3 regions of the Pseudomonas sp. KU26590 genome follow, and region 2 is predicted to be linked to each of the others. Evidence: predicted binding sites of a transcription regulator. Region 2 holds the regulator's gene; each other region holds the start of a gene.

What was found. The regulator FliA, encoded in region 2, starts transcription of late flagellar genes. The targets are predictions, from matches to a motif close to CTAAAGTTTNNNNNNNNNNNGCCGNTAA.
Region 1: a site for FliA is predicted at 6,348-6,375, ahead of OKW98_RS01195 (methyl-accepting chemotaxis protein). Genes of this name have one in related genera too.
Region 3: a site for FliA is predicted at 4,747-4,774, ahead of OKW98_RS24650 (Maf family protein). Genes of this name have one in related genera too.

The regions. Positions count from the first base shown of each region.
Region 1 is NZ_CP110644.1:252,375-260,227, reverse strand. It holds gene rep (DNA helicase Rep) at 1-1,752, opposite strand, end outside; gene OKW98_RS01210 (putative bifunctional diguanylate cyclase/phosphodiesterase) at 1,954-3,624, shown strand; gene OKW98_RS01205 (NorM family multidrug efflux MATE transporter) at 3,800-5,182, opposite strand; gene OKW98_RS01200 (LysR substrate-binding domain-containing protein) at 5,348-6,268, shown strand; gene OKW98_RS01195 (methyl-accepting chemotaxis protein) at 6,487-7,853, shown strand, end outside.
Region 2 is NZ_CP110644.1:2,348,443-2,356,295, forward strand. It holds gene flhA (flagellar biosynthesis protein FlhA) at 1-899, shown strand, start outside; gene flhF (flagellar biosynthesis protein FlhF) at 911-2,254, shown strand; gene fleN (flagellar synthesis regulator FleN) at 2,373-3,206, shown strand; gene fliA (RNA polymerase sigma factor FliA) at 3,203-3,946, shown strand; gene OKW98_RS10505 (chemotaxis response regulator CheY) at 4,187-4,561, shown strand; gene OKW98_RS10510 (protein phosphatase CheZ) at 4,581-5,369, shown strand; gene OKW98_RS10515 (chemotaxis protein CheA) at 5,514-7,853, shown strand, end outside.
Region 3 is NZ_CP110644.1:5,537,092-5,544,944, reverse strand. It holds gene gatA (Asp-tRNA(Asn)/Glu-tRNA(Gln) amidotransferase subunit GatA) at 1-789, opposite strand, end outside; gene gatC (Asp-tRNA(Asn)/Glu-tRNA(Gln) amidotransferase subunit GatC) at 805-1,092, opposite strand; gene mreB (rod shape-determining protein MreB) at 1,299-2,336, shown strand; gene OKW98_RS24665 (hypothetical protein) at 2,353-2,490, shown strand; gene mreC (rod shape-determining protein MreC) at 2,571-3,713, shown strand; gene mreD (rod shape-determining protein MreD) at 3,713-4,204, shown strand; gene OKW98_RS24650 (Maf family protein) at 5,010-5,621, shown strand; gene rng (ribonuclease G) at 5,618-7,075, shown strand; gene OKW98_RS24640 (YhdP family protein) at 7,266-7,853, shown strand, end outside.

The DNA of each region.
Region 1 (7,853 bases), 2.1 Mb from region 2:
GCTGGAGCGGTGCGGGAGGATTTCCTCTTCCATGCCCATGATGAACACGTACGGAAACTCCAGGCCCTTGGAGGCGTGCAGCGTCATCATCTGCACGCCTTCGGCGCCGTCTTCCTCTTCCTGCTGACGTTCGAGCATGTCGCGCAGGACCAGCTTGCCGATGGCCTCCTCGATAGTCATGCCGCCTTCTTCATCCTTTTCCAGCGTGTTTTTCAACGCCTCGATCAGGAACCACACGTTGCCCATGCGGTAGTCGGCGGCCTTGTCGCTGGAGCTGTTCTGACGAATCCAGTTTTCGTAATCGATGTCCATGACCATGCTGCGCAAAGCGGCAATCGGGTCCTGCGTCGCGCATTGCTGGCGCACGCCGTCCATCCAGTGCTTGAAGCGTCTGAGGCGGTCGGTGAAGCGGGCATCCAGATGCTCGCCCAGGCCGATCTCGTCGGTCGCGGCGTACATCGACACCTTGCGCTCGGTCGAGTAGTTGCCCAGCTTTTCAAGGGTGGTCGAGCCGATTTCCCGGCGCGGGACGTTGATCACGCGCAGGAAAGCGTTGTCGTCATCCGGGTTCACCAGCAGGCGGAAGTAGGCCATCAGGTCTTTCACTTCCTGGCGTCCGAAGAAGCTGTTGCCCCCGGACAAACGATACGGAATCTGGTGGTGCTGCAGCTTCAGCTCGATCAGTTTGGCCTGATAGTTACCGCGATAGAGGATCGCAAAATCGCTGTACGGCCGGTCGGTGCGCAGGTGCAGGCTGAGGATTTCGATAGCGACGCGCTCAGCTTCGGCGTCCTCGTTCTTGCAGCGAATCACACGGATTTCGTCACCGTGGCCCATCTCGCTCCACAGCTGTTTTTCGAACGCATGGGGGTTGTTGGCGATCAGCACGTTGGCGCAGCGCAAGATGCGGCTGGTGGAGCGGTAGTTCTGCTCCAGCATCACCACTTTCAACGACGGGTAGTCGTCCTTGAGCAGCATCAGGTTTTCAGGTCGCGCGCCGCGCCAGGCGTAGATCGACTGGTCGTCGTCGCCCACGACCGTGAACTGGCAGCGCGTGCCGATGAGCATCTTCACCAGCAGGTACTGGCTGGCGTTGGTGTCCTGGTATTCGTCGACGAGCAGGTAGCGCACCTTGTGCTGCCACTTTTCAAGAATGTCGGCGTGCTCCTCGAACAGCTTCACCGGCAGCAGAATCAAGTCGTCGAAATCCACCGCGTTGTACGCCTTCAGCGTGCGCTGGTAGTGGCTGTAGACGATGGCGGCGGTCTGCTCCTTGGGATTGCGCGAATTGGCGAGGGCCTCGGGCGGCAGAATCAGTTCGTTTTTCCAGGCGCCGATCATGTTCTTGATCTCGTCGACGCCGTCGTCGCCCGAGTATTCCTTCTGCATGATGTCCGTCATCAGCGCTTTGACGTCGGTCTCGTCGAAGATCGAGAAACCGGGCTTGTAGCCCAACCGGGTGTGTTCCTTGCGGATGATGTTCAGGCCCAGGTTGTGGAACGTCGAAACGGTCAGGCCCCGCCCTTCGCCGCTGCGCAGAAGCGTCCCGACGCGCTCTTTCATCTCCCGCGCCGCCTTGTTGGTAAAGGTCATGGCGACGATGTACTGGGCACGGATGCCGCAGTTCTGGATGAGGTGGGCAATCTTGCGTGTGATCACGCTGGTCTTGCCGGAGCCAGCGCCAGCGAGCACCAAAAGAGGGCCGCCGACGTAGTTCACGGCTTCCTGTTGCCGGGGATTGAGTCGGGACATGGGGAAAAATGGGGTCGCCTGGAAAAGGGCGGGCATTTTAACAGGGTCAGCGGATTGTGCAGCCACCGTCCGACACTGTGATTCGCCGCGCTATCTATATTTCGCCGTTTTGTTACATTTGCGTATTGCGGATGATTCTCGCGTTTGACCACCCTCATTCGGGGGTGCGCCAAGGTCTTTACGTTTGTGTGGGGAGTTAGCTTGTCTACGCCTGTCGAACCCTTGCGTTTGCTGCTTCTGGCGGACTCGCCCGAATGGCCGGCATCGTTGCGCGAGTGCCTGGCACCGATCGGAGACGCCGCCGTCCTTGACTGCGCGCCCAGCTGGGCTGCCGCTGGCGATCAAATAGACCTCGCCGTCCCCGGAATCCTTTTCACCACCGAAGCCCTTCAGCCCGCCGCCGGCCAATGCCGCTGGCCCACCGTATTGCTTTTCGAGACAGAGCCGGACGAAGAGCCTGTCGGCGTCAGCGATTGGCTGGTGCGCGACGCCCTTACCCCGCAAGCCTTGCGCCGCTGTCTACGTCATGTGCGCGAACGGGGCGTGCTGGAAACCACGCTCAATCGCCTCGCCGAGCAGGATCCTCTCACCGGCATCGCCAATCGACAGGGCTTTCAGACGCTGTTGGCCGCCCGGCTGGCCGAGTTCGATGGTCGTGGCCTGGCGCTTGGGCATCTGGATCTGGACAACTTCCGGCGCGCCAACGACGCGCTGGGTCATCAGGCGGGCGATCGACTGATTCTGCAAGTGGTCGCCCGGCTGAGAGGTCAACTGGAGGCGTGCGATCAACTGGCGCGATTGGGCAGCGATGAATTCGCCCTGCTGATCGACACTCGACGCGCCCCTGAACGCGCAGAGTCCATTGCCGAGCGCATCACCGAAGCCTTGTCCGAGCCGTATTGGATCGATGGTGAAAGCCTGTTGATCGGGTGCAGTCTGGGCATCGCCTATGCGCGCCTCAACGGCGGCGCCGATCCGTTGATGTGGCATGCACACATCGCCATGCAACAGGCCAAGGGCACCCATGGCTGTACCTTTCACGTCTTCAACGAACGCATCAACCGCAACGCCCGCAGCCTCGCCGACCTGGAAAGTGAATTGCGCAGGGCCTTGCGTCGCGACGAGTTTGAGCTGCATTACCAGCCGCGCCTGTGTCTGAACACCGGGCACATTCTGGGGCTGGAAGCACTGGTGCGCTGGCGTCACGCCGAGCGCGGGCTGTTGCCGCCGAGTGAGTTCGTGCCGCTGGCCGAGCAAAGCGGGCTGATCGTGCCGCTGGGTTATTGGGTTATTGCCCGGGCCCTTCGTGACATGCAGACGCTGCGCGAGAAAGGCGTGCCACCGCTGCACATGGCGATCAACCTTTCATTCCGTCAATTCCAGGACAACCAGTTGCTCGCAACGCTCAGCCGCTTGATCGCCGATCGCGGCATTGACGCGCAGTGGCTGGAATTTGAACTGACCGAAACAGCCGTCATGCGCCGCAGTGATCTGGTCAAGCAGACCATGGACGCCCTGGGCCGGCTGGGTGTGCGCTTCTCGCTGGATGATTTCGGCACCGGTTTTTCATCTTTCGTGCACCTCAACAGCCTGCCCATCACGCTGCTGAAGATCGACAAGAGCTTTGTCGGTGAAATGGAGCAGCGCGAGGAAAACCGCAAGCTGGTCCACGCGATGATCAACCTGGCCCACAACCTCAGCCTCGAAGTGGTGGCCGAAGGCGTCGAAACCCCCGAGCAACTGGCTTTGCTGCGCAGCTTCAACTGCGATCAGGCTCAGGGCTTTCTCATCAGCCACCCGCTGGCGCTGCCGGAGCTGATGAATTATCTGGCGATGGATCAGGTGCAGAGAAAGGGATTGCAGGGGATTTAAAGAGTGGTAGTGCAAAACCCGTAGGAGCGTGGCTTGTCCCGCGATCGGCTGCGCAGCAGTCGTAAATCTGACGACTCCGTTTGTCCTGATGCACCGCGTTCGCTTGTTTGCTGCCGCTGCGCGGCAGATCGCGGGACAAGCCACGCTCCTACCATTTGACCAACGCCATCACTGCCTATCCCATCACCACAACGCCCGTCGCCTCTTTGCGTAACAGCCGCGCAGTCTTGCGCTCGAACGCCCAGGTCAGTGCCACCGCTGAGCAGAGCAGGCCGATCGCCAATCCCCACCAGACGCCTACCGCCCCCTGGTTCGCCAGAAACCCGAGGCCCCACGCCAAGGGCGCGCCGACCACCCAGTAACTCGCCAAGCCGATCAGGAACGTGGTTTTCGCGTCCTTGAATCCCCGAATCGCACCCATGGCGATGGTCTGCGTGCCATCGAGAATCTCGAACCAGGCGGCGATGGCCAGCAGCTTCACCGCCAGCTCGACGACGCCTTGGTATTTCGGATCGTTGACGTCCACGAACAGGCCGATGACGGCGTGGGGCGCGACCCAGAACAGAATGCCGAACGACAGCATCAGCAGTCCGCCGAAACCAATCCCCATGCGTCCGGCGGTGCGCGCCAGCAGCAGGTTGCCGGCCCCGTAATGCAAACCGATTCGCATGGTCACTGCGTAGGAAATCCCGACCGGCACCATGAACGCCATCGACACCGATTGCAGGGCGATCTGATGCGCGGCCATCTGGGTGCTGCCCATGGCGCCCATGCAGAACGCCGCAAAGGTGAACAGCCCGACTTCCACCGCATACGTGCCGCCAATGGGCAGGCCCAGACGCCACAGCTCTTTCAGGCAACTGCGCGAGAGCTTCATCAGTTCTTTGTGAAGGGGATACGCCGCGTAGGCGCTGTGATAACGAATGTGCAGGGCCAGGGCAAAGGCCATGGCATTGGTAACAATGGCCGTGACCAGACCAATCCCCATCAGGCCCCAGTGCGGCAGGCCGAACAGCCCGTGGATAAACGCATAATTGAGTCCGAAGTTCAGCGCCACTCCGACCAGGCTGATCACCATTACCGGGGTCGCACGCCCCAATGCGCTGGTGAATCCGCGCAGTGCCATGAAGCTCAACAGGCCGGGCAGCGCCAATGGCAGGGTGATCAGGAATTCACTGGCCATGTGCACGTTGGCTTCGTCCTGCCCGAATTGCAGAAGGATTGGCTCCAGGTTCCACAGGATCAGCGCGGCAATCAGCGCCATGCCCCATGCCAGCCACAAACCGGCCTGGGTCAGACGGGTGACGCCAGCGTGATCATTCGCGCCCTTGCGGATCGCGACCAATGTACCGACCGCTGCCATGACACCGACGCAGAAGAACGACACGAAGTTGTAGCTCGCCGCGCCCAGCCCGCCACCGGCGAGGGATTCCGGTCCCAGCTTGCCCATCATCACGGTGTCGGTGAACACCATCAGCATGTGCGCCATCTGCGAAGCTATCAGCGGCGCGGCCAGACGCAGGATGATCCACAGTTCTTTGAAGGCGTACTGGTGCATGGTCTTTGCGCTCGGGTTTTCGGGTGTTGGCAGGCCGGTCATTGTGGGGATTCAGGCGGGGATGCACAAAGGGATAAATCCGATCATTGGCATGAGTAAAACTCATTCTGGGGTTTCTGAAGTAGAGTGACGGCAGTTGTCCGACTGCTTGAGGAATTCCCGCCGATGTCTCGCACGCTTCCGCCTCTGTATGCCCTGCGCGCGTTCGAAGCCGCTGCGCGACACAGCTCGTTCACGCGCGCCGCTGAAGAGCTGTCGATCACCCAAAGCGCGGTCAGTCGGCATATCCGCACGCTGGAAGAGCATTTTGCCTGCCGTCTGTTTCGCCGCAACGGTCGCAATCTGCAGCTCACCGAGGCCGCGCGGGAATTACTGCCGGGCGTGCGTGAAGGCTTTTCAGCCCTGGAGCGAGCGTGCAGCGCGTTGATGGCGGAGGAGGGCATCTTGCGCATGAAGGCCCCTTCGACCCTGACCATGCGCTGGTTGCTGGCGCGGCTGAGTCGTTTTCGCCACCTGCAGGTGGGCAACGAGGTGCAACTGACCAGTGCGTGGATGGACATCGACAGCGTGGACTTCACCCAGGAGCCGTTCGATTGCGCGGTGCTGCTCAGCCATGGGCACTTTCCGCCGGAGTGGGAGGCGACGTACTTGTTCCCGGAATGGCTGATTCCCGTGGGCGCGCCGACGCTGCTGGATGACGCGCCGTGGGATGCCGAGCGCCTGGCCGGCGCCGAACTGTTGCACCCCACGCCCGACCGTCGCGACTGGCGCCGATGGCTGGAGCGCATGGACTTGTCTGATCGGGTCTCGCTCAAGGGCGGGCAGGTCTTCGACACGCTGGAGCTGGGCATGATCGCTGCGGCCCGGGGTTACGGCGTTTCCATGGGCGATCTGCTGATGGTGGCCGAGGACGTCGCTCAGGGCCGACTCAGCCTGCCGTGGCGCACGGCGGTGGTCAGTGGCGAAAACTACTACCTCGTCTGGCCCAAGACCCGTCCGGGCGGCGAGCGTATGCGCCGGCTGAGCGACTTTTTGCAGGGCGAAGTGCAGGCGATGGAATTGCCGGACGTGACGATTCTGGAGTGAGCCGTAGAACGCTGCATCACCGAAGGAGGACGCGAGACCGCCAAAAAGAGAATTAATTCCGTCCTGAAACGGCGTAGGACTTAAGTTTTTCGTTTGCCGGCCGAATTGGTATTGCAGAGCCGTTTCACCTCAATCGGTTCATCGATTCCCTCTATTAAAATTCGTCCGAATGGTGTCCTGAGATCCAGGACGGCCCAGTCGTTCGGCAAGGAGCCCCAATGCCTCAGCCTCGCGCCCGAATTGCTTCGCAACTCGGCATTGCCCTGGCCGTTATTCTGGCCGTCGTCATCAGCGGCAGCACCCTGTTCGCCCTGCGCTCACTGGACGCGGCAAACCTGGTCATCCGTGAAGAGCACATGGGCAGCGAAGCTCGTTTGCTCGCCGACCAGTTGAACACTTTTCACAGCACGTTGCGTGACAGCACCCTGCGTCTGAGCGGCCTGTTCGAGAAGCGCTTTTCGGGCGGCCTGAGCCTGCAGGGCGATCAGCAGGTTGCGGTCGCGGGCGTGCAGACCCCTGCGTTGCTGCTCAACGGCAACGCGCTGAACAACGACTTCACTGAAGTCGACGACTTCAAAAACATGACTGCCGGCGTGGCGACGGTCTTCGTGCGCAGCGGCGACGACTTCGTGCGCGTCAGCACTTCCCTGAGCAAGCAGGACGGCTCGCGGGCCCTCGGGACCTCGCTGGATCACAAGCATCCGGCTTATGAAAAGCTCCTCGCCGGTCAGGGATACGTCGGTCGCGCGCTGTTGTTTGATCGTCTGTACATGACTCAATACAGCCCCGTGCGTGACGCCAGCGGCAAGGTCATCGCCGTGCTGTTTGTTGGCTTCGACTACACCGACGCGCAGAAGGCGCAGTTCGACAACCTGAAGAACTTCCGCATCGGTTCCACCGGCTCGCTGGCCCTGCTCGATGAGCAGAACAAATGGCTGGTGCCGCCTGCGGGCGTGAAGGACCTGGATCAGGCGAGCACCACGCTGGCCGAGTTCGCCAAGACGCCGAGCGTTGGCCGTTTCTGGCAGGACGCCGGTGAAGATTTCTACACCGTCGGCGAGAAGTTTGCCGGCGGCCCGTGGACGGTTCTGGCGACGATGCCCAAGGATGAAATCAGCGCAGTGACCTGGAGCGTCGGCACGCAACTGGCTATCGGCAGCCTGCTGGCAATGCTGATTGCTGTCGGCGCCGCGATCTGGCTGTTGCGCAGCAAGCTGCGGCCGCTGTCGGCGTTGGTCAGTCAGGCAGAAGCCCTCGGCGCAGGTGATCTGAGCGTGCGTCTGAACATTTCCAGCCATGATGAAATTGGTCAGTTGGCAGGCAGTTTCAACAAGATGGGCCAGGCGCTGGAAACCATGGTGTCCCACATCCGCACGGCCGCGCTGGAAGTGAGTAGCCGTGCGAACGCACTTTCCGGCTTGTCGGGCGGCGCTTATGACGGGATGGAGCAGCAATCCGGCGAAATCACCAGTATGGCTGGTGCAGTGGAGGAGTTCAGCGCCACGGCCCTGACCATCGCCGACAACATGGGCACCACACAGCGCATGGCGCAGGGCAATGCCCAGCAGACGCGCATCGGCCGTAC
Region 2 (7,853 bases):
TGCCGACCGTGCACATCCGCGACAACCTCGACCTGGCGCCCAGCGCCTATCGCCTGACGCTGATGGGCGTGACCCTGGCCGAAGCCGAGATCTACCCGGACCGCGAACTGGCCATCAACCCCGGCCAGGTATTTGGCAGCCTCAACGGCATCACTGCCAAAGACCCGGCGTTTGGTCTGGAGGCCGTGTGGATCGAAATCAGCCAGCGTGCCCAGGCGCAATCCCTCGGTTACACCGTGGTGGACGCCAGTACCGTGGTGGCGACCCACTTGAACCAGATTCTCTACAAGCACTCTCATGAGCTGATCGGCCACGAGGAAGTCCAGCAATTGATGACCCTGCTGGCCAAGGGATCGCCAAAACTGGCAGAAGAACTGGTACCGGGCGTGCTGTCGCTGTCGGCCCTGCTGAAGGTGCTACAGGCGCTGCTGTCCGAACAGGTGCCGGTTCGCGACATCCGTTCCATCGCCGAAGCCATCGCCAACAACGCTGCGCGTAGTCAAGATACTGCCGCGCTGGTGGCTGCCGTACGGGTCGGATTGTCCCGCGCAATCGTCCAAAGCATTGTCGGCATTGAGCCGGAGCTGCCTGTGATCACCCTTGAGCCAAGGTTGGAACAGATATTGCTAAATAGTCTGCAGAAGGCAGGTCAGGGTCAGGAAGAAGGCGTTCTCCTCGAACCGAGCATGGCTGAGAAACTTCAGCGCTCGTTGATCGAAGCGGCGCAGCGTCAGGAGATGCAGGGGCAGCCGGTTATTTTGTTGGTCGCAGGTCCGGTTCGCGCCATGTTGTCCCGCTTTGGACGGTTGGCTGTACCGAATATGCATGTTTTGGCTTACCAGGAAATTCCTGACAATAAGCAAGTCACCATCGTAGCGACTGTCGGGCCTAACGGCTGAGGTAGTGAGTCATGCAAGTTAAGCGTTTTTTCGCCGCCGATATGCGACAAGCCATGAAACTGGTTCGCGATGAGCTGGGCGCTGAAGCTGCCATCATCGGGAACCGGCGGATCGCCGGCGGCGTGGAACTGACCGCCGCCCTGGATTACAAGTTGTCTGCGCTGGCCCCGCGTGTACCGAACATCGAACTCGAAGAAGAGCTGCGCAAGACCCAGTCGCGCATCGTCACCGCTCAGGCTGAGCTGACCCATCGCAGCGAGCTGGACACTGTTGCCAATCGCCAGTTGTTCGCTGGCCTGGCGATGGATGACAGCAAGCAGATCGAACCGACCCTGGAAGAACCGTTTCGCCCGTCGATCCACGCCGCTGTGGCCGCTGAACGTGCCGAGCGCAAGGCTGAGCCGGCGGTGGGCGATCGTGCCTACGAAGCGATGCGCTCCGAATTGAACGGTCTGCGCGAACTGCTGGAAGTCCAGCTGGGCTCGCTGGCCTGGAACCAGCTGCAAGGCAGCCGTCCGCAGCAGGCCAACCTGTGGCGCCGTCTGCAACGCGTCGGCCTCTCCGGCCCGCTGTCCCGCGATCTGCTGGCGATGGTCCCGGAATCCAGTGATCAGGCCCACACCTGGCGCATGCTGCTGGCCCATCTGGCCCGCATGATTGCCACGCCTGACGTCGAGCCACTGGAAGAGGGCGGTGTGATTGCCATGGTCGGCCCTGCCGGCATGGGCAAAACCACCACGCTGGCTAAACTGGCGGCCCGATATGTGTTGAAATACGGCGCGCAAAATATCGCGCTGGTGAGCATGGACAGTTTCCGCATTGGCGCTCAGGAACAGCTGAAAACCCTGGGTCGGATCCTCAATGTACCGGTCACCCACGTCGACCCGGGCCAGTCCCTGGCACAGGCGCTGGAGCCGCTGTTGCGCAAGCGCGTGGTGTTGATCGACACCGCCGGCCTGCAAGCCAGCGATCCGGCCCTGCGTCTGCAACTGGAAACCCTCGCCGGGCGTGGCATCAAGGCGCGCAACTACCTGGTGCTGGCGACAACCAGCCAGAAGCAGGTGCTGTCAGCGGCTTATCACAGTTATAAACGTTGCGGCCTGGCCGGGTGCATCCTGACCAAGCTCGACGAAACGGCCAGCCTGGGCGAAGTGCTCAGCCTGGCCGTGACACACGAACTGCCTGTGGCCTATCTCACTGATGGCCCACGGATACCGGATGATCTGCATTTGCCGCGTCGGCACCAATTGGTGAGCCGGGCAGTCAGCGTGCAGATGCAGGAGGAGCCTAGCGAGGAAGCGATGGCGGATATGTTTGCGGATCTTTATCACAGCACCGGCAAGCGCGCGGGCTAGGTATAGAAAATGACAGTGGAATTTTCCTGCATCGATGGTCTGCCAGGCATTGTTCAGGCACTGAACGTGCAGCCCGACATGTGGCTTAGGTCTAAGCAAGACAAGGTAAACAATTAACATGGGCAGCATGCATCCCGTACAGGTTATCGCGGTAACCGGTGGCAAAGGTGGCGTAGGCAAGACCAACGTTTCAGTGAATCTTTCACTGGCACTGGCCGAGCTGGGACGTCGCGTCATGCTGCTGGACGCCGATCTGGGTCTGGCCAACGTCGACGTATTATTGGGACTGACCCCCAAACGCACCCTGGCTGACGTCATCGAGGGGCGGTGCGAACTGCGCGATGTCCTGCTGCAGGGCCCGGGCGGCGTACGCATCGTGCCGGCGGCATCGGGCACCCAGAGCATGGTCCACCTGACCCCGGCGCAGCATGCCGGGTTGATTCAGGCGTTCAGTGACATCGGCGACAACCTCGATGTGCTGGTCATCGATACCGCCGCCGGCATCGGCGAGTCGGTGGTGAGCTTCGTCCGCGCCGCCCAGGAAGTGCTGCTGGTGGTGTGCGACGAGCCCACGTCGATCACCGACGCCTACGCCCTGATCAAACTGCTCAACCGCGATTACGGCATGAACCGCTTCCGCGTCCTGGCCAACATGGCCCAGAGCCCGCAGGAAGGGCGCAACCTCTTCGCCAAGCTGACGAAAGTCACCGACCGTTTTCTCGACGTGGCCCTGCAATATGTAGGCGCTGTGCCGTACGACGAATGCGTACGCAAGGCCGTGCAGAAACAGCGCGCCGTGTACGAAGCGTTTCCGCGTTCCAAATGTGCGTTGGCGTTCAAGGCCATCGCGCAGAAAGTCGACACCTGGCCGCTCCCGGCGAACCCGCGCGGCCATCTGGAATTTTTCGTAGAACGCCTCGTGCATCACACCAGCGCAGGGCCCGTCTCATGACAGCAAGTGGCTATCGCATGTACAGCAAATCGTCCAAAGACTCCCAGTATGAGCTGATCGAGCGGTATGCCCCGCTGGTCAAACGAATCGCCTACCACTTGCTGGCGCGTCTGCCGGCCAGCGTGCAGGTCGAGGACTTGATCCAGGCGGGCATGATTGGCTTGCTCGAAGTCTCGACCAAATACGACTCCACCAAAGGGGCCAGTTTCGAGACGTACGCGGGTATTCGTATCCGTGGCGCGATGCTCGACGAAGTGCGCAAGGGGGATTGGGCACCGCGCTCGGTCCACCGCAACACGCGCATGGTCAGCGACGCAATTCGTGCAATCGAAGCGAAAACCGGTCGTGACGCTAAAGATCACGAGGTTGCTGCCGAACTTGAAATGAGTCTCGACGATTACTACGGGATTTTGAACGATACCCTGGGCAGCCGCCTGTTCAGTTTCGACGACCTGTTGCAGGACGGCGAACACGAAGGGCTGCACGAGGACGGCGCGAGCCAGTCCCTCGAACCGTCGCGGGATCTGGAAGACGAGCGCTTCCAGGCTGCGCTGGCCGAGGCCATTGCCAACTTGCCCGAACGTGAACGCCTGGTGTTGTCGCTGTACTACGACGAAGAGCTGAACCTCAAGGAAATCGGTGAGGTCCTGGGGGTCAGCGAGTCGCGGGTCAGCCAGCTGCACAGCCAATGCGCGGCGCGTTTGCGCGGTCGTCTTGGCGAGTGGCGCGCACGTTCATGAATGAGGCGCAGGCTGCGAGGCCTGCGCGTTGCGTGTAAGACCGGCTGTGCAAGACGTGAGCGGGAAGTAAAGAGACACGGCAGGAGTCGGTCGAACCGGGTCGTAGAGGATCCGGTTTCGCTGCGCTTGTCCCCGTCGATTAAAACCCCTCTTCATGTTCGGCACAGCCGGTATTGATTGAACGCGCGTTCAGGTGCTGAACGCGTTAAAGACTGCTTGGAGGTCGAATTGGACAAGAACATGAAAATCCTCATCGTTGATGACTTCTCAACGATGCGGCGGATCATAAAAAACCTGTTGCGTGACCTTGGGTTCACCAACACGGCCGAAGCAGATGACGGACTCACCGCATTGCCGATGCTGCAAAGCGGCGCCTTTGACTTCCTCGTCACTGACTGGAACATGCCTGGCATGTCCGGCATCGACTTGTTGCGTCAGGTGCGTGCCGACGAGCGTCTGCGCAGTCTGCCGGTGCTGATGGTCACTGCCGAAGCCAAGCGCGAGCAGATCATCGAAGCCGCTCAGGCCGGTGTGAACGGCTACGTGGTAAAGCCGTTCACGGCGCAAGTGCTCAAAGAGAAAATCGAAAAGATCTTCGAGCGCGTCAATAGCTGATGTCCGCTGCGAGGGCGCTATGGATTCCAAAGATTCGACAATGGGTGACTTTGAGTCAACCCTGAAGAAACACGCACAAGAGCTGGTCGCGAGCCTTGAAAAAGGCAAGTTCGGCGACGCCGTGCAACTGATCCATGAGCTTAACCAGACCCGCGACCGCGGCCTGTATCAGGAAGTCGGCAAACTGACGCGCGAGCTGCACAGCGCGATCGTCAACTTCCAGATCGACCCGAACATGCCGCAGGCCGAGGAGGTCTCTCAGATCACCGACGCCACCGAGCGGCTGTCGTACGTGGTCAGGCTGACTGAAAACGCGGCCAACCGGACCATGGACCTGGTGGAGCTGAGCACGCCGTTGATGCACGGGCTCACGGATGACGCCAAGTCGTTGAGCGCCGACTGGGGACGCTTCATGCGCCGAGAGATCAGCGCTGAAGAGTTTCGTGATCTGGCACGCCGCGTCGATGTGTTCCTGACCCGCAGCGAAAAGGAGACCACCGAAGTCTCCGCGCACCTGAATGACATTCTGCTGGCTCAGGATTACCAGGACCTCACCGGTCAGGTGATCAAGCGCGTGACCACGCTGGTCACCGAAGTCGAGCGCAACCTGCTCAAGCTGGTGCTCATGGCGAGCCAGGTGGACCGCTTCGCGGGCATCGAGCACGACCAGGAAGTGTTCCGTCAGGAAAAAGAACAAGAAAAACTTCACTCCAAGGGTGAAGGTCCGCAGATTCATGCCGATAAACGTGAAGACGTTGTATCCGGACAGGATGATGTTGACGATCTGCTATCCAGCCTCGGATTCTGATTCGGTCATTCTTATTCGGACTTCAGGTTTTCTGTGAAAGTGGCTGCTGGGCCCGCGCGCCAATGCTTCGACGAGAGCAATGCGCGCAGGCCCTCAGTGCAGCCTCCGGATCGGTTTGACGGTTAATTTTAGGAGCACCCCCCAATGAGCTTCGGCGCCGATGAAGAAATCCTTCAGGATTTTCTGGTAGAGGCCGGCGAGATTCTCGAGCTGTTGTCAGAGCAGTTGGTCGAGCTGGAAAGCCGACCTGACGATGCGGACCTGCTCAATGCAATTTTTCGCGGTTTTCACACTGTAAAAGGGGGCGCCGGCTTCCTCCAGCTCAACGAGCTGGTTGAATGCTGTCACATCGCCGAGAACGTGTTCGACATCCTGCGCAAGGGTGAACGCCGCGTCGACTCGGAGCTCATGGACGTGGTGCTCGAAGCACTCGACACCGTCAACAGCATGTTCGGTCAAGTGCGCGAGCGTTCCAGCGTCACCCCGGCCACGCCTGAATTGCTCGCCGCGCTGGCTCGCCTGGCCGAGCCGGCATCGGCAGAAGAGATCGCTGCGGCACCGGTGGTTGAAGAGCCGGTTGCTGAAGCGCCTTCCGAAGACATCACCGATCTTGAATTCGAACAGCTTCTGGATTCGCTGAACGCCGTCAAGGCGCAAGCGGCAGGCGCTCCTGCGCCGGCTGCGTCTGCACCAGTAGCCGCGGCAACTGTTGCAGCCTCACCGGCGGCAGCGGTTTCCGCTGCACCGGCCGGCACTGCGGCCAGCGATGAAATCACCGACGACGAATTCGAATCACTCCTCGATCAGCTGCATGGCAAAGGGCAGTTCGCCGTCGATGCCGTGCAACCGCCGGCGGCTGCGACGCCGTCTGCCGCACCGGCCAGTGACGAAATCACTGACGACGAATTCGAGTCGCTGCTGGACCAGTTGCATGGCAAAGGCTCGTTCTCGTCGGATGCCGTTGGCGCTGCTGCTCCTGGCGCTGCGGCTCCTGCTGCCCCTGCACCTGCCGCACCGGTTGCGCCCGCTGCCCCGTCGAAAGCCGCTGCCCCGGACGAAATCACCGACAACGAATTCGAAGACTTGCTGGATCAGTTGCACGGCAAAGGCAAGTTCGAACCTGCAGTCGCTGCCGCCGCACCTGCTGCCGCGCCTGCTGCACCGGCCAAGAAGCCCGAGCCTGTCAAAGCCGAACCGGTAAAAGCAACGCCTGCTGCGGCGGTTCCGGCCAAAGCCGCTCCTGCCGCTGCCGCTGCCGCTGCCGCTGCCGCTGCCGCTGCCGCTGCCGCTGCCGCTGCCGCTGCCGCTGCCGCTGCCGCTGCCCCTGCCGCTGCCCCTGCACCGGCTCGTGCTGCTGCTCCCGCGCCTAGCGAAAAACCGCCGTCTGAAGCGGAAACCACCGTGCGCGTCGACACCGCGCGGCTGGACGAGATCATGAACATGGTCGGCGAACTGGTGCTGGTGCGTAACCGCCTGGTGCGCCTGGGCGCCAACAGCGCCGACGAAGCCATGTCCAAGGCCGTGTCCAACCTAGACGTGGTCACCGCTGACCTGCAGACCGCGGTCATGAAGACCCGCATGCAGCCGATCAAGAAAGTGTTCGGTCGCTTCCCGCGACTGGTTCGCGATCTGGCACGTCAGCTGAAGAAAGAAATCAGCCTTGAACTGGTGGGTGAAGAAACCGACCTGGACAAAAACCTCGTCGAGGCCCTGGCCGACCCGCTGGTCCACTTGGTGCGCAACGCGGTCGATCACGGTATCGAGTCGCCGGAAGAGCGGGAAGCGTCGGGCAAGCCCCGCAACGGTCGTGTGATTCTGGCGGCCGAACAGGAAGGCGATCACATCCTGCTGTCGATTTCCGATGACGGCAAAGGCATGGACCCTGCGGTTCTGCGTGCGATCGCGGTCAAGCGTGGTGTGATGGACAAGGATGCAGCGGATCGCCTCAGCGACACCGACTGCTACAACCTGATCTTCGCGCCGGGCTTCTCGACCAAAACCGAGATTTCCGATGTGTCCGGGCGTGGCGTGGGCATGGACGTGGTGAAAACCAAGATCGCCCAGCTCAACGGCTCGATCAGCATCGATTCCACCAAAGGCCTGGGTTCGAAGATCATCATCAAGGTGCCGCTGACCCTGGCGATCATGCCGACGCTGATGGTCATGCTCGGCAACCAGGCCTTCGCGTTCCCGCTGGTCAACGTCAACGAGATCTTCCACCTGGACCTGTCGACCACCAACGTCGTCGACGGTCAGGAAGTGGTCATCGTCCGCGACAAGGCGCTGCCACTGTTCTACCTCAAGCGCTGGCTGGTCAGCTCGGCGGCTCACGAGGAGCAGCGCGAAGGCCACGTGGTGATTCTGTCGGTGGGCACGCAACGCATCGGCTTCGTGGTTGATCAGTTGGTCGGTCAGGAAGAAGTGGTGATCAAGCCGCTGGGCAAAATGCTGCAAGGCACGCCGGGCATGTCGGGCGCCACCATC
Region 3 (7,853 bases), 3.0 Mb from region 2:
TTCCTTCGGCACGCCAATGCGCAGGCCTTGCAGCGAGGCATTCAGGCCTGCGCTGTAATCCGGCACAGGCTCGTCGATGCTGGTGGAATCGTTGACGTCGAAACCGGCCATGCCTTGCAGCAGCAACGCGCAGTCTTCAGCGGTGCGCGCCATCGGGCCGGCCTGATCGAGGCTGGATGCATAGGCGATCATGCCCCAGCGCGACACGCGACCGTACGTCGGCTTCAGGCCGGTCAGGTTGGTCAGCGCGGCAGGCTGGCGAATGGAACCGCCTGTGTCAGTGCCGGTGGCGCCAGGCAGCAGACGTGCAGCAACCGCCGCCGCCGAACCGCCAGAGGAGCCGCCCGGTACGTGTTGCAGGTTCCACGGGTTTTTCACCGCGCCGTAATGGCTGGATTCGTTGGCCGACCCCATGGCGAATTCGTCCATGTTGGTCTTGCCCAGCGTCACGGTGCCGGCGGCGGCGAGCTTGGCAACCACCGTGGCGTCGTAGGGCGCCTTGAAGTTGTCGAGCATTTTCGACGCGCAACTGGTGCGAATGCCCTTGGTGCAGAAGAGGTCCTTGTGCGCCAGCGGAGCGCCCAGCAGCGCGCCGGATTCACCTGCCGCGCGACGGGCGTCAGCGGCCTGAGCCTGGGTGATCGCCAGGTCTTCGGTGACGGTAATGAAGCTATTGAGCTGCGGATCCAGCTGGGCGATGCGCGCCAGCAGAGTGCGGGTCAATTCTTCGGAAGAAAACGTTTTATCGGCGAGTCCGCGAGCGATCTCTGCCAGAGTCATTTGATGCATTGCAGGCACATTCCCTTAGTCGAGGACTTTCGGAACCAGATAAAGGCCGTCTTGGACCGCTGGTGCGATGGCTTGATAGGTCTCGCGATGATTGATCTCGGTAACGGCGTCTACACGCAGCCGTTGCGAGGCTTCAAGGGGGTGCGCGAGGGGCTCGATGCCGGTGGTATCGACCGCCTGCATCTGGTCAATCAGCCCGAGAATGCTGTTAAGTGCTTCAGTAGTACGCGGGATATCGGCGTCATTGAGGCCCAGTCGGGCCAGATGAGCGATTTTTTCCACGTCGGAGCGATCAAGCGCCATGGGGTTCTCCAGTGGAATGCGCACGGGGTGAGCCGTACGTCAGATTGCGGAACACTACGCCCTTTAAACGGTCATAAGGCCGCGATCTTCGAGGGTAGTGCTCGGAAAACCGCCAATTTAACATATTGGCTCCTTGCCCAAAATCCCTGTCGTTGTTAGAGTTTGCCGCACTTTTTTACCCACGCGTTGCCTAGGGTCCTTTCCCCATGTTCAAGAAACTGCGTGGCATGTTTTCCAGCGATCTTTCCATCGACCTGGGCACTGCCAACACCCTTATTTACGTGCGTGAGCGCGGCATTGTGCTGAATGAGCCATCAGTTGTGGCCATTCGGACCCACGGAAATCAGAAGAGCGTTGTTGCTGTCGGGATGGAAGCCAAGCGGATGCTGGGCCGTACCCCGGGCAACATCGCCGCCATTCGCCCGATGAAAGACGGCGTCATCGCCGACTTCAGCGTGTGCGAGAAGATGCTCCAGTACTTCATCAACAAGGTTCACGAGAACAGCTTCCTGCAGCCAAGCCCTCGTGTGCTGATCTGCGTTCCGTGCAAATCGACCCAGGTCGAGCGTCGCGCCATCCGCGAATCCGCTCTGGGCGCCGGTGCACGTGAAGTATTCCTGATCGAAGAGCCAATGGCTGCGGCCATCGGTGCCGGCTTGCCGGTCGAAGAGGCCCGCGGCTCGATGGTTGTCGACATCGGTGGCGGTACCACTGAAATCGCGCTGATCTCCCTGAACGGCGTTGTGTATGCCGAGTCCGTCCGTGTGGGTGGCGACCGTTTCGACGAAGCGATCATCACGTACGTGCGTCGCAACTACGGCAGCCTGATCGGCGAATCCACTGCCGAGCGCATCAAGCAGGAAATCGGCACGGCCTACCCGGGCGGCGAAGTGCGTGAAGTCGACGTACGCGGCCGCAACCTGGCCGAGGGCGTGCCACGTGCGTTCACCCTGAACTCCAACGAAGTGCTGGAAGCGTTGCAGGAATCCCTGGCAACCATCGTTCAGGCCGTGAAGAGCGCGCTGGAACAGTCTCCGCCGGAGCTGGCTTCAGACATCGCCGAGCGCGGTCTGGTGCTGACCGGTGGTGGCGCTCTGCTGCGTGACCTCGACAAGCTGCTGGCCCAGGAAACCGGTCTGCCGGTGATCGTAGCCGAAGACCCGCTGACCTGCGTCGCGCGTGGCGGTGGTCGTGCGCTGGAAATGATGGACAAGCACACCATGGACCTGCTCTCCAGCGAATAAGTCGCCGGAACGCAGCATGTTGCGCTTAACGGGCAGCACCTCACCGTGCTGCCTGTTCGTGTCCGACCTGTTGACGTCGCGCAGCGATGTTGCAAGTCTGACGCCCTGCATTTCCATCAACCTGCACCAGGCCGGTTTCATGTCGCATGAATAAGCACAGCCACACTCAAGCACCTCTGCATGCATCTCTGGAAGGAGCGGCCCATTAAACCGCTTTTCTCCAAGGGCCCGTCCCTGGGCGTCCGTCTGCTGGTGCTGGTCGTGCTGTCTGTGGCCGTCATGGTCGTGGACGCGCGTTTCACCCTGCTTAAACCTGTCCGCAGTCAGATGTCGCTGGTGCTGATGCAGTCTTACTGGATTGCCGATCTGCCCGAGCGTCTGTATCAGGGCGTTGCCAGCCAGTTTGGCAGCCGTACCGAACTCACCGCCGAAAACGAAAAGCTCAAGACCGAGAACCTGCTGTTGCAAGGCCGCCTGCAAAAGCTGGCTGCCCTGACCGAGCAGAACGTGCGCCTGCGCGAGCTGTTGAATTCGTCGGCACTGGTCAACGAGAAAGTCGAAGTCGCCGAGCTGATCGGCATGGACCCCAACCCGTTCACCCACCGAATCATCATCAACAAGGGTGAGCGCGACGGCGTGGTCCTCGGTCAGCCGGTGCTCGATGCGCGCGGCCTGATGGGGCAGGTGGTCGAGTTGATGCCGTACACATCCCGCGTGCTGCTGCTGACCGACACCACCCACAGCATTCCTGTGCAGGTGAACCGCAACGGCCTGCGCGCAATTGCCAGCGGCACCGGCAACCCGGAACGCCTAGAGCTGCGCCATGTGGCCGACACCGCTGACATCAAGGAAGGTGACCTGCTGGTGAGTTCCGGCCTGGGTCAGCGTTTCCCGGCGGGTTATCCGGTGGCGACGGTCAAGGAAGTCATTCACGATTCTGGCCAGCCCTTTGCCATCGTGCGAGCGGTGCCGACGGCTGCGCTGAATCGCAGCCGTTATCTGTTGCTGGTGTTCTCGGACGGACGTTCCCCTGAAGAGCGCGCTGCCGACGCGGCCCAGCAACAGGAATCCCTTGACCGTCAGGCGGCTGATCCGTCGGCAGTGCCATCGGCCACTGTGCCGGGTGCCGCGCCTGCCGCCACGCCGAACAAACCGGTTGTTCCGGCCACCGTGCCGAAACCTGCCGGGCACAATGCTTCATCGACGCCGGCCAACGCCAATAGCGCGCCTGCTCCGGCGACCACCGCACCGGCGGCGACCACGCCTGCCAAGCCCGCGACCAGCAAGCCGCCCGCCAAACCTGCGGCGAAACCTGCCGCCACCCGTCCGGCGACGCCTGCAGCGACCCCGGCCGCTCCACGCGAGAGGGAAGAATAATGGCGCGTCACGCTCCTGCACGAAACGGCTGGGTGGTCTGGCTGACCTTCGCCATCGGCCTGCTGCTCAGCGTTTCGCCGCTGCCGCAGTTCATGGAAATATTTCGCCCGCTCTGGCTCGCACTGCTGCTGGCCTTCTGGGCATTGGCGTTGCCTCACAAGATTGGCATGGTCACGGCGTGGATGCTGGGGCTGGCCGAGGATGTGCTGTACGGCACATTGCTGGGGCAGAATGCGTTGATCCTCACGCTGATTACCTTTCTGGTGCTGTCGTTGCAGCAGCGCTTGCGCATGTTCCCGATGTGGCAGCAGTGCCTGGTGCTTCTGGTGATTTTCGGTCTCGCGCAGCTGGTGCAGCTGTGGCTCAGCGCCCTGACCGGCAACCGCCAGCCGACCCTGGCGCTGGTGTTGCCGGCGTTGGTCAGCGCATTGCTCTGGCCATGGGTCAGCTACGGCCTGCGCGGATTGCGCCTGCGTTTGAAGATCAACTAAGTCATTGGGAACGGCATCTGCCAGTTTTTGCAGGACCGGCTTCAGCCGGGAAGAGGCTGGTATGGGCGCCATCAGTTCTGCGGTGTGACACCCGGCGCTTCCCGGCTAAAGCCGGTCCCACAGTTTGAACGCGGTGTTTTAGTGGGACCGGCTTCAGCCGGGAAGAGGCCGGTGTGGGCGCCATCAGTTCTGCGGCGTGACACCCGACGCTTTCCCGGCTAAAGCCGGTCCCACAGTTTGAACGCGATGTTTTAGAGGGACCGGCTTCAGCCGGGAAGAGGCCGGCGTGAGCACCCTCAGTTCTGCGGTGTGACGCCCGACGCTTTCCCGGCTGAAGCCGCTCCCACAGTTTGAACGCGGTGTATCAGTAGGACCGGCTTCAGCCGGGAAGAGGCCAGTGTGAGCACCTTCAATTCTGCGGCGTGACACCCGACGCTTTCCCGGCTAAAGCCGGTCCCACAGTTTGAACGCGGTGTTTTAGTGGGACCGGCTTCAGCCGGGAAGAGGCCGGTGTGGGCGCCATCAGTTCTGCGGTGTGACACCTGAAGCTTTCCCGGCTAAAGCCGATCCCACAGTCTGAACGCGGTGCATCAGTAGGACCGGCTTCAGCCGGGAAGAGGCCAGTGTGAGCACCCTCAATTCTGCGGCGTGACACCCGACGCTTTCCCGGCTAAAGCCGGTCCCACAGTTTGAACGCGGTGTTTTAGTGGGACCGGCTTCAGCCGGGAAGAGGCCGGTGTGAGCACCCTCACTTCAGCGATGTGCACCAAGGCTACGCTTGTGATCAACGACACGGAGACGTCCCATGCCCCACCTTCTTCTTGCCTCCGGCTCCCCGCGCCGTCGTGAGCTGCTGACCCAGATCGGCGTGCCGTTCACGACACTCAGCGCCGACATCGACGAAACCCCTCTGGCCAACGAAACCCCTGCCGCATACGTCCTGCGGCTCGCCCGTGGCAAGGCGGATGCCGGGCTGCTGCAGCTCGCCAACGATCCCGCGTACCCGACCGCCTGCGTCCTCGGCGCCGATACCGCCGTGGTGCTCGACGGCCGCATCCTCGGTAAGCCGGCGGACGAAGCCGAGGCGCTGGCGATGCTTGCCGCACTGTCGAACCGGGAACACGACGTCCTGACCGCCATTGCCGTGGTCCATGAGGAGCGTTGCGAAACCCGAACCGTCACCAGCCGTGTCCGTTTCCGGGCGATCCCGGAAGACGAAGCCCGCTGCTACTGGGCCAGCGGCGAGCCCTGCGACAAGGCCGGCGGCTACGGCATCCAAGGGCTGGGCGCGGTGTTCGTGGAAAACCTCAGTGGCAGTTATTCCGCCGTGGTCGGCTTGCCCTTGTGCGAAACCGCAGAAATCCTCCAGCGTTTCGGCATACCCTGTTGGCAACGCCCGGAAGGTGACAAGTCATGAGTGAAGAGATTCTGATCAACATCACGCCGATGGAATCGCGCGTGGCGGTCGTTGAGAACGGGGTGTTACAAGAGGTGCACGTCGAACGCACCCAGCGTCGCGGGATCGTGGGCAATATCTACAAGGGCAAAGTCGTGCGCGTGCTGCCTGGCATGCAGGCGGCATTTATCGACATCGGGCTGGACCGCGCGGCGTTCATTCACGCATCGGAAATCTCCATGCGCGAAGGCCCGGCCGTGGAGACCATCAGCTCGCTGGTCCACGATGGCCAGAGTCTGGTGGTGCAGGTCACCAAAGACCCGATCGGCAGCAAAGGCGCACGGTTGACCACTCAGCTGTCGATCCCGTCGCGCTACCTCGTGTACATGCCGCGCACGGCCCACGTCGGCATTTCCCTGAAAATCGAAGACGAAGCCGAGCGCGAGCGTCTGAAACAAGTGGTCAGCGATTGCGTCGCCAAGGAAGGGATCAAGGAGAAGGGCGGTTTCATTCTGCGCACGGCGGCCGAAGGTGCGGGCGCCGACGAGATCATGATGGACATCCGCTACCTGCGCAGGTTGTGGGACCAGATTGGCGAGCAGATCAAAACCATCAGCCCGGCCAGCGTGATCTACGAAGACCTGGGCCTGGCGCTGCGCACCTTGCGCGACTTGGTCAGCCCGCGCATTGAAAAGATTCGTATCGACTCCCGCGAGACCTTCCAGAAGACCACCCAGTTCGTCGCCGAGCTGATGCCGGAAATCGCCGACCGCCTTGAACACTATCCTGGCGAGCGGCCGATCTTCGACCTGTATGGCGTCGAGGACGAAATTCAGCGCGCGCTGGACCGCAAGGTGCCGCTCAAGTCCGGCGGCTATCTGGTCATCGATCCCGCCGAGGCCATGACCACCATCGACGTCAACACCGGTGCCTTCGTCGGTCATCGCAACCTCGAAGAGACCATCTTCAAGACCAATCTTGAAGCGGCGACCGCGATTGCCCGACAGCTGCGCCTGCGCAATATCGGCGGCATCATCATCATCGATTTCATCGACATGGAAGACGCCGAGCATCAGCGTCAGGTGCTGCGCACGCTCGAAAAACAGCTCGAGCGCGATCACGCCAAAACCAACATCATCGGCATCACCGAACTGGGTCTGGTGCAGATGACGCGCAAGCGCACCCGGGAAAGTCTGGAGCAAGTGCTCTGCGAGCCGTGCAGCAGTTGCCAGGGCCGTGGCAAGCTGAAGACCCCGGAAACCATCTGCTACGAGATATTCCGCGAGATTCTGCGCGAAGCCCGCGCCTATCAGGCGGTGGGCTACCGCGTGCTGGCCAATCAGAAAGTGGTCGACCGGCTGCTCGATGAAGAATCCGGCAACGTGGCCGAGCTGGAAGTGTTCATTGGCAGGACCATTCGCTTTCAGGTCGAGACCATGTACTCCCAGGAACAATATGACGTCGTGCTGCTCTGAGAGTGCGTGATGCGCCGTGCTGCCGAGTGGCGGCGCAGTTGAATACAGAAAACAGTGCCCTTGAGGCAGACGGAACGGATGCCGTCCAAAGAGAACAACGCGTGGCGATTGAGCACAACCTGGACGTACCCGCACCTGCACGATTGAGCCGGATGCCATATGCAGGCAGTTTTTGCGGAGGCGTAGCGTCATGGAGCGTCTGACTCGGTTTCTCGCTGCGCTGATCCGCTGGGGCCTGACGCTGTGCGCCCTCTTCGTGGTGCTGGTCGCGCTGTACGTGAGCGTTGGCCGTCAATTGGTGCCGATGGTGGCTGAATACCGCGCCGACGTCGAAGCCAAGGCGCAGACCGCCCTGGGCATGCCGGTGAGCATTGGCCGGCTGGAAGGCAGCTGGAGCGGCTTCGCACCCATCTTTGTGGCGCGTGACGTGATGATTGGTGAGGGCGGCAATGCCGTTCGCCTCGATCACGTGCGGGCCATGCCGGACTTGCTCGCGAGCCTGCGTACACGCGAAGTGCGCCTCGAGCGGCTTGAGCTGGACGGCCTGCAGATCGGCCTGAAGGAAGACCAGACCGGCCACTGGGCACTCCAGGGGCTCCCCGTTCAAACCGACAAGCCCTTCGACCCCGAGCAAATCCTCAATCAGATGCAGATGGTCTCGCACCTGTCGCTGTTCGACAGCCAGATCACTCTGCAGCCGTATGACCACTCGCCCCTGACGCTGACCTATGTAAGCCTGACGCTGAAGACCGGCAGCCTGCATCAGCGCCTCGACGCC